2 regions of the Streptomyces sp. NPDC046712 genome follow, and region 1 is predicted to be linked to the other one. Evidence: riboswitches for the same ligand, from Rfam matches in the RefSeq annotation. Region 1 holds a riboswitch; the other holds the start of a gene.

The links. Region 1 has a riboswitch for cyclic di-AMP ahead of ABZ939_RS26630 (M23 family metallopeptidase). Riboswitches for the same ligand answer to the same signal wherever they lie in the genome.
Positions count from the first base shown of each region.
Region 2: another riboswitch for cyclic di-AMP. It lies ahead of ABZ939_RS09720 (LysM peptidoglycan-binding domain-containing M23 family metallopeptidase); the one in region 1 lies ahead of ABZ939_RS26630 (M23 family metallopeptidase).

Region 1 is NZ_JBEYYW010000023.1:41,127-44,899, forward strand. Features, by position in the region: gene ABZ939_RS26625 (GntR family transcriptional regulator) at 1-450, opposite strand, end outside; gene ABZ939_RS26630 (M23 family metallopeptidase) at 643-1,425, opposite strand; cyclic di-AMP (ydaO/yuaA leader) riboswitch at 1,438-1,604, opposite strand; gene ABZ939_RS26635 (pitrilysin family protein) at 1,806-3,173, opposite strand; gene ABZ939_RS26640 (pitrilysin family protein) at 3,200-3,773, opposite strand, start outside.
Region 2 is NZ_JBEYYW010000005.1:271,356-275,128, forward strand. Features, by position in the region: gene ABZ939_RS09705 (XRE family transcriptional regulator) at 1-599, shown strand, start outside; gene ABZ939_RS09710 (DUF6126 family protein) at 620-775, shown strand; gene ABZ939_RS09715 (tyrosine-protein phosphatase) at 791-1,603, opposite strand; cyclic di-AMP (ydaO/yuaA leader) riboswitch at 1,954-2,142, shown strand; gene ABZ939_RS09720 (LysM peptidoglycan-binding domain-containing M23 family metallopeptidase) at 2,147-3,130, shown strand; gene ABZ939_RS09725 (SGNH/GDSL hydrolase family protein) at 3,319-3,773, shown strand, end outside.

The DNA of each region.
Region 1 (3,773 bases):
CAGCTGGGTGAGCAGCGCCGTGAGTGCCGGGCTGCCGGAGGCCTGCGCAAGCGTCTCGTGGAACCAGCCGCCGAGCGAGCGCAGATCCTCGCCCTGGCCGCGCCTGGCCCGTTCCTGCCCCAGCCTGACCAGGCCGCGCAGCACCTTGAGGTGGGCCTCGGTGCGGCGCTGGGCGGCGCGGGCGGCGCCGAGCGGCTCGAGCAGGGCCCGTACGTCGAGCAGGTCCGCCGCCTCCTGCTCGGTGGGCTCGGCGACATGGGCGCCCGCGTGGCGGCGGGTGATCACGAAGCCCTCGGACTCCAGGGTGCGCAGGGCCTCGCGGACCGGGACGCGGGAGACTCCGTAGCGGCGGGCCAGCTGCTCCTCGGTCAGCCGGCTGCCGCATGCGAAGACCCCGGAGACGATGTCGTCCCGAATCGCCGTGCATACCGAGTGCGCGGGAATGCGCATGTTCGACCTCCGCCTTAATCCGCGCGAAACCGGTTCGTCGGCGACTCTATTGCAGCAGGGCGGTATTTCGGATGGGTCTCCGGGAACATGGATATCTTTTGGCCAACGAAAAGCCCCGGCTCTGTACGAGCCGGGGCTTTTCTGACGTGCTGCGGAGCGGGCCTTGTCAGGCCCTCACGCCTCGGACGCGTCTCAGACGTTCACGCCGCGGGCGCGCAGGTACGCGACCGGGTTGATGTCGGAGCCGTACTCGGCGGTGGTGCGCGCCTCGAAGTGGAGGTGCGGGCCGGTCGAGTTGCCGGTCGAGCCGGAGAGGCCTATCTGCTGGCCCGGGGTGACGGACTGGCCGACCGAGACACTGATGGCCGACAGGTGACCGTACTGGGTGTACGTGCCGTCGTTCATCCGGATGACGATGTTGTTGCCGTACGCGCCGCCCCAGCCGGCCTCGACGACGGTGCCGGAGCCGACGGAGACGACCCGGCTGCCGGAGGCGGCGCGGAAGTCGACGCCGGAGTGGCTGCCGGAGGACCAGAGCGCGCCGCCGGCCTTGTAGCTGGTGGTCACGTACGAGCCGGCCACGGGGAGCTGGAAGGAGTTCAGGCGCTTGCGCTCGGCCTCGCGGGCGGCGCGCTCCTTGGCCTCGCGGATCTCCTTGGCGCGGGCCTCGGCCTTGCGCTTCGCCTCGGCCTTCGCACGGGCCTCGGCCTTGGCCCGCTCCAGGGCCTCGGCGGCCTCGCGCTCCTGGGCGGCGGCCTGGGCGTCGATCGTGTCCGCGAGGGAGTCGGCGGCGACGACCTGGGTCAGGCCGGTGTCCTCGAGGGAGGGGGAGTCCGCGTCGGCGGCGAGCGCCGGGGAGGCGAGGGTTCCGATGACGCCGGTGGTGGCGAGCGTCGCGACGCCGGCGATGCCCGCGCTGCGGCGCGCCAGACGGCTCGGACCACGATGCTTCCCGGTGGCACGGGTGAACGCCATGTAGTGGCTGATCCTTTCCTTCCTTCTCGCCTACCGGGTTAGCTGACGGGTTCGGAGCAGGAAGGTCTCCTACGGACCCCTCCGCACGGATGCGAAGGCGTCCGATTCACCCCAGGGACTTCGTGTGGGTCCCCGGCTCCCCAGGCTCGCGCCTGACGGGGACTCGGCGATGACTGTCCGATGCCGCGGGTGCGGCGGGTGCAACTGGCGAACAGCCGGACCGACGCTAAGCGGACCGTCTTTCAATCACCAAACAGACACGCCTGTTTGTAAGACATGCCACAGGGCATACGCCCACCCTCTCCAGTAATACGGACAAAGGGGAGGACCCCGACGTAACCTGACGTCGGGGTCCTCGAAGTGGCGCTCGGTTGCCTCAATCAGCCCGTGACAACGGTCACTTCGCCGATGCCGAGGGCGCGCACCGGCTCCTCGATCTGTGCCGCGTCACCGACGAGCACGGTGACCAGACGGTCCACCGGGAAGGCGTTGACGACGGCCGCCGTCGCCTCCACCGTCCCGGTCTCGGCCAGACGCGCGTACAACTGCGCCTGGAAGTCGTCCGGAAGATGCTGCTCGACCTGGTCGGCGAGCGTCGCGGCGACGGAGGCGGCCGTCTCGTACTTCAGCGGGGCCACGCCCACCAGGTTCTGCACGGCCACATCGCGCTCGGCGTCCGTCAGACCCTCCGCGGCGAGGGTGCGCAGCACCTTCCACAGGTCGTCAAGTGCCGGGCCGGTGTTGGGGGTGTCGACGGAGCCGCTGATGGCGAGCATCGAGGCGCCGTGGCCCTGGCCGTCGGAGCGCAGCACCTGACCGAAGGCCCGCACGCCGTACGTGTAGCCCTTCTCCTCGCGCAGGACGCGGTCCAGGCGGGAGGTGAGGGTGCCGCCGAGGCAGTACGTGCCGAGGACCTGGGCCGGCCAGACGCGGTCGTGCCGGTCGGCGCCGACGCGCCCGATGAGCAGCTGGGTCTGCACAGCGCCCGGCCGGTCCACGATGACGACCCGGCCGGTGTCGTCGGCCGTGATCGGCGGGACGGGGCGCGGCTCCGCGGTGTTCCCCGTCCACTCGCCCAGCGTCTCGGCGAGAATCTTGTCCAGATTCACGTCGGTCAGGTCGCCGACGACCACGGCGGTGGCCGTGGAGGGCCGGACGTACCCCTCGTAGAAGGCGCGGACGGCCGCGGCGTCGATCGCCTCCACCGTCTCCTCGGTGCCCTGGCGCGGCCGCGACATGCGGGAGGTGGCCGGGAACAGCTCCTTGGAGAGCTGCTTGGCGGCCCGGCGGGCCGGGTTGGCCGTCTCGTGCGGGATCTCGTCGAGCCGGTTGCGCACCAGCCGCTCGACCTCGGTGTCGAGGAAGGCCGGCGCGATCAGCGCCTCGGAGAGCAGACCGAGCGCCTTGGGCAGCCGGGAGGCGGGGACCTCCAGGGAGACCCGTACGCCCGGATGGTCGGCGTGCGCGTCGAGCGTGGCGCCGCAGCGCTCCAGCTCGGCCGCGAACTCCTCGGCGGAGTGCTTGTCCGTGCCCTCGGAGAGGGCGCGGGCCATGATCGTGGCGACGCCGTCCAGGCCCTCGGGCTCGGCGTCCAGCGGCGCGTCGAGGATGATCTCGACGGCGATCACCTGCTGGCCGGGGCGGTGGCAGCGCAGCACGGTCAGGCCGTTGTCCAGCGCTCCGCGGTCCGGGGCCGGGAAGGCCCAGGGGCGTGCTGTGCCGGGCTTCGGCTGCGGGTGGAAGTCCATGCTCGTCAAAGACGCGGCAGCGTCGGTCACTGGTCCGCTCCCTCTTCCTCGTCGCTGTCGCTCTGTTCGGTGCCGATCGGCTCGTAGACGAGCACCGCGCGGTTGTCCGGGCGCAGTCGGGCCTTGGCGACCGCCTGCACCTCCGCCGCGGTGACGTCCAGGACCCGGTGCACGGCGGTGAGGGCGAGCTGCGGGTCGCCGAACAGGACCGCGAAGCGGCACAGTTCGTCGGCGCGGCCCGCGACCGTACCCAGCCGGTCCAGCCACTCGCGCTCCAACTGGGCCTGGGCGCGCTCCATCTCCTCGGGCGTCGGGCCCTCGGCGGCGAACCGGGCCAGCTCCTCGTCGACGGCGGCCTCGATCTCGGGCACCTCGACCCCGCCGGACGTCTTGACGTCCAGCCAGCCCAGCGAGGGCGCGCCGGCCAGTCGCAGCAGGCCGAAGCCGGCGGCCACCGCCGTGCGGTCGCGGCGGACCAGGCGGTTGTGGAGCCGCGAGGACTCGCCACCGCCGAGGACGGTCAGGGCCAGGTCGGCGGCGTCGCACTCGCGCGTGCCGTCGTGCGGGAGCCGGTAGGCGGCCATCAGCGCGCGGGCCGGG
Region 2 (3,773 bases), on a different contig from region 1:
ACCCTGCCGCACCGGACGTCCTGACGGACGTCGCGCCCCAGCTGCGCGCCCTGCGCCGGCGCCGTGGGCTGACCCTGGAGGCCGCGGCCCTGCGGGCCGGTCTCTCCCCGGCGCATCTCTCCCGGCTCGAGACGGGCCGCCGGCAGCCCTCGCTGCCCATGCTGCTCGCCCTGGCCCGTATCTACGGTACGACGGTCTCCGAGCTCCTGGGCGAGGTTCCGCCCGAGCGTGACCCGATCGTCCGGGCGGGCCGGTCCGAGCCCGTCGAGGCCGACGGCTGGATCTACCGCCAGGCCGGCGGCCCCGGCCGCGCCCTGCAGGCGCTTCGTGTCCACGTGCCGTACGCCACCCGGGCCGACATCGTGCGCGTCCATCCCGGGGAGGAGTGGCTCCATGTGCTCGACGGACGGGTGCGGCTCGCGCTCGGCGACGCCGTGCACGTACTCGACCCGGGAGACAGCGCGCACTTCGACTCGCTCACCCCGCACCGCATCGGCGCCGCCGACCGCGACGGGGCCGAGCTGCTCTTCGTCCACACGCTGATGCAGAGCCCCGCCGCCGAGCTGTGCCTCGGTGACGGAGCCCCCCATCTGCGCTGAGCCCTTCGGAAGGGGCAGATATGTCCGAGAAGTCCGCATCGATCACCGGCGAGGAGCGCGGCGAGGGCAAGTTCCCCAAGGGGCTCGTGCTCCGGCTCTTCGCCTATCTGGTGGCCGGGCACCTCTTCGCCGGGTTCCTCTACCTGCTGTTCATGCTCGGCGGGCAGAACCAGTAGCGGAGGGGGGAGGGGTCACCCCACGACGACGAGCCGCTCGCGCAGCCGCTCCCGGGTCTCGGGGCTGATCTTCAGGCCGTCCGAGAGGTAGCTCTCGACCGTGCCCCAGGTCTGCTCCATCGTCTCGAACGCCGCCCGCAGGTACTCCAGACGCGCATCGAAGAGCGGGCTGAGCAGCTCCATCACCTCGGGCGACATGGCGTCCGCGGCGGTGGAGCTGCGGCGCACCTTGTACCGGCGGTGCGGATCGTTCGACTTCACATAGTCGGCCTCGATCGCCTCGCGCTCGACGCCCACCGCGAGCAGCGAGATGGCTATGGACAGTCCGGCCCGGTCCTTGCCCGCCGCGCAGTGCATCAGCGCGGGGATGCTGTCCTCGGCCATCGCGTGCAGGATCCGGCTGTGCTCCGCCGTCCGCTCGACAATCATCTTCCGGTACGAATCGGACATTCGACCGGCCGCCTTGCCGTCACCCAGGGCGGCGCGGAGCTGCTCCAGCTCGCCGGTGCTGACCAGCTTCCAGAACTCCTTGCCGTCGGCCGGGTCGTTGAGCGGGATGTTCACATTCCGTACGCCGGGAAGTTCGACGTCCGCGCCCTCGACCTTCCGGTCCGCGTGATTGCGGAAATCGAAGATCGTGTGCAGCCCGAGGGTGGAGAGGAAGGCCGCGTCCTCCTCGGTGGCGTGCGCGAGGTGGCCGCTGCGGAAGAGGCGTCCGAACCGCACCGAACCACCGTCCACGGTCGGCAGGCCGCCCACGTCCCGGAAGTTGCGTACCCCGGCGAGCTCGGGTTCGGTCGACGGGACCTGCGGCAGCTGCTGCGTCACGAGTGCTCCTGAAGGTTGGCGGGTCGAGATCGGTTCCTGGGGCAATCATCCCGGGTGGGCTCGGCTCCGCATACCCCCGGGGCATGGGAATGGGTGTTCTGTCCGAATTGGGCCCTTAGGTATAACGCGCCCTGTTAATAGGGGAGATGGGCTTCGGTGCGTGAGCAGCGTCATAAAAGTGACGGACCGTGCCTGATCGTTCCGGGCAATCTCCTTACCGGAAAGGGGCATCGAGGTTCCGTCATCCACGGAGGGTGACCGGAATTCGGCGCGAATATCACGGCCGTGAATGCGAATGAAAAATGGCGGCTTGTTCGCCTCGACCCCGCTCGTCTACGGTCACCGTCAATCCGGTCGGACCGCCGAATCCTGCCACCGTCCGGAATCCGCACCCACCCACGTATGGCAGGAGCGGGGGACCCAGGTAAGTACGCCGAACCGGTAGATCCGGACGGCTCGGGGTGAAGTCGCGTGAGAACGCGGCCGGACATCTCCAGTCCGAACCCGACAGCTCACCTCGCAGGCGACGGAGAGGAATTCGCCATGCCCGCGAAGGGTAAGCATCGCCGTCCCAAGGTCAACCCGATCACGCGCGGATTCGTCGCCGCCGGCGCCGGTGGCGCCGTCGTCGCCCTGCCGCTCCTCGGTGCGACCGGAGCCCACGCCGCCGACAAGGGCGCCCCGGTCGTGACGCCCGAGCAGGCCGTTGCCGCCGTCGCCGCGGCTCCGGCCGCCGCCCCTGCCGCCGCGCCCGCCGCGAAGCCGAAGACGTACTCCGTCGTCCCCGGTGACTACCTGTCCAAGATCGCGGCCGAGCATCACCTGGCCGGCGGTTGGAAGAAGCTCTACGAGGACAACCGTCAGGTCGTCGGCGAGAACCCCTCGCTGATCTTCCCCGGCATGAAGCTCACCCTCGGCGCCAAGTCGACCGCCAAGGCGACCCCGAAGGCCACGGCCCCCAAGGCCGCCCCCAAGGCCGCCCCGAAGGCCGCGCCCAAGGCCGCTCCGAAGAAGGCCGAGAAGTCCTCCGCCAGTGCCGCCGAGTCGCGCAGCTCGCGCTCCACCGAGCGCAGCACGGTGGAATCCGCCCCCGCGCAGGCCGCCCCCGCGCAGGCCTCGTCCTCCGGCTGGGTCGCCCCTGTCGGCGGCGGTGTCTCCACCCCGTACCGCGCCTCCGGCTCCATGTGGTCCTCCGGTTACCACACCGGCGTCGACTTCATCGCCTCCTCCGGCACCTCGGTCAAGGCCGTCGGCGCGGGCACGGTCCACTCCGCCGGGTGGAGCGGCGCGTACGGCAACGAGGTCGTCATCCAGCACGCCGACGGCACGTACTCCCAGTACGCCCACCTCTCCTCCCTCTCCGTCTCCGCCGGTCAGACCGTCTCCGGCGGTCAGCAGATCGGCCTCTCCGGCTCGACCGGCAACTCCAGCGGTCCGCACCTGCACTTCGAGATCCGCACCGGACCGAGCTACGGCTCGGACATCGACCCGCTGGCCTACCTGCGCTCGCACGGCGTCGGCATCTGACGCACGCTCAGCACCCCGAAGGGGCCCGGCACCTGTGCCGGGCCCCTTCGGGCTTTCCGTATTCCGGCTTGGCAGAATCTTGAACGGTGGCGTATCTCACCAGGCGTCAACCCCTCCTTACGGTCGCGTAGGTCACACATGTAAGGGAAAGATGAGCTCCCGTGGCAGACGATTCGAGATCAAGAGACATGCACGTATTCGGGTCGTACGCGGCGATCGGTGACAGCTTCACCGAGGGCGTCGGAGACCCGGGGCCCGACGGGAAGTTCCTCGGCTGGGCGGACCGCTTCGCGGTGCTGCTCGCCGACCAGCTGCCGGAGCACGACGCATTCCGTTACGCCAACCTGGCCGTACGCGGCCGCCTCCTCGACCAGATCGTGGAGGAACAGGTGCCCCGCGCGAAGGAACTCGCCCCCGACCTGGTGAGCTTCTGCGCGGGCGGCAACGACATCATCCGCCCCGGCAGCGACCCCGACGACGTCGCCGAGCGCTTCGAGCGGGCCGTCGCCGAGCTGACCTCGGCCGTCGGCACGGTCATGGTGACGACCGGCTTCGACACCCGCGACGTACCCGTGCTGCGCCACCTGCGCGGCAAGATCGCCACCTACACGGCCCATGTCCGGGCCATCGCGGACCGCTACGG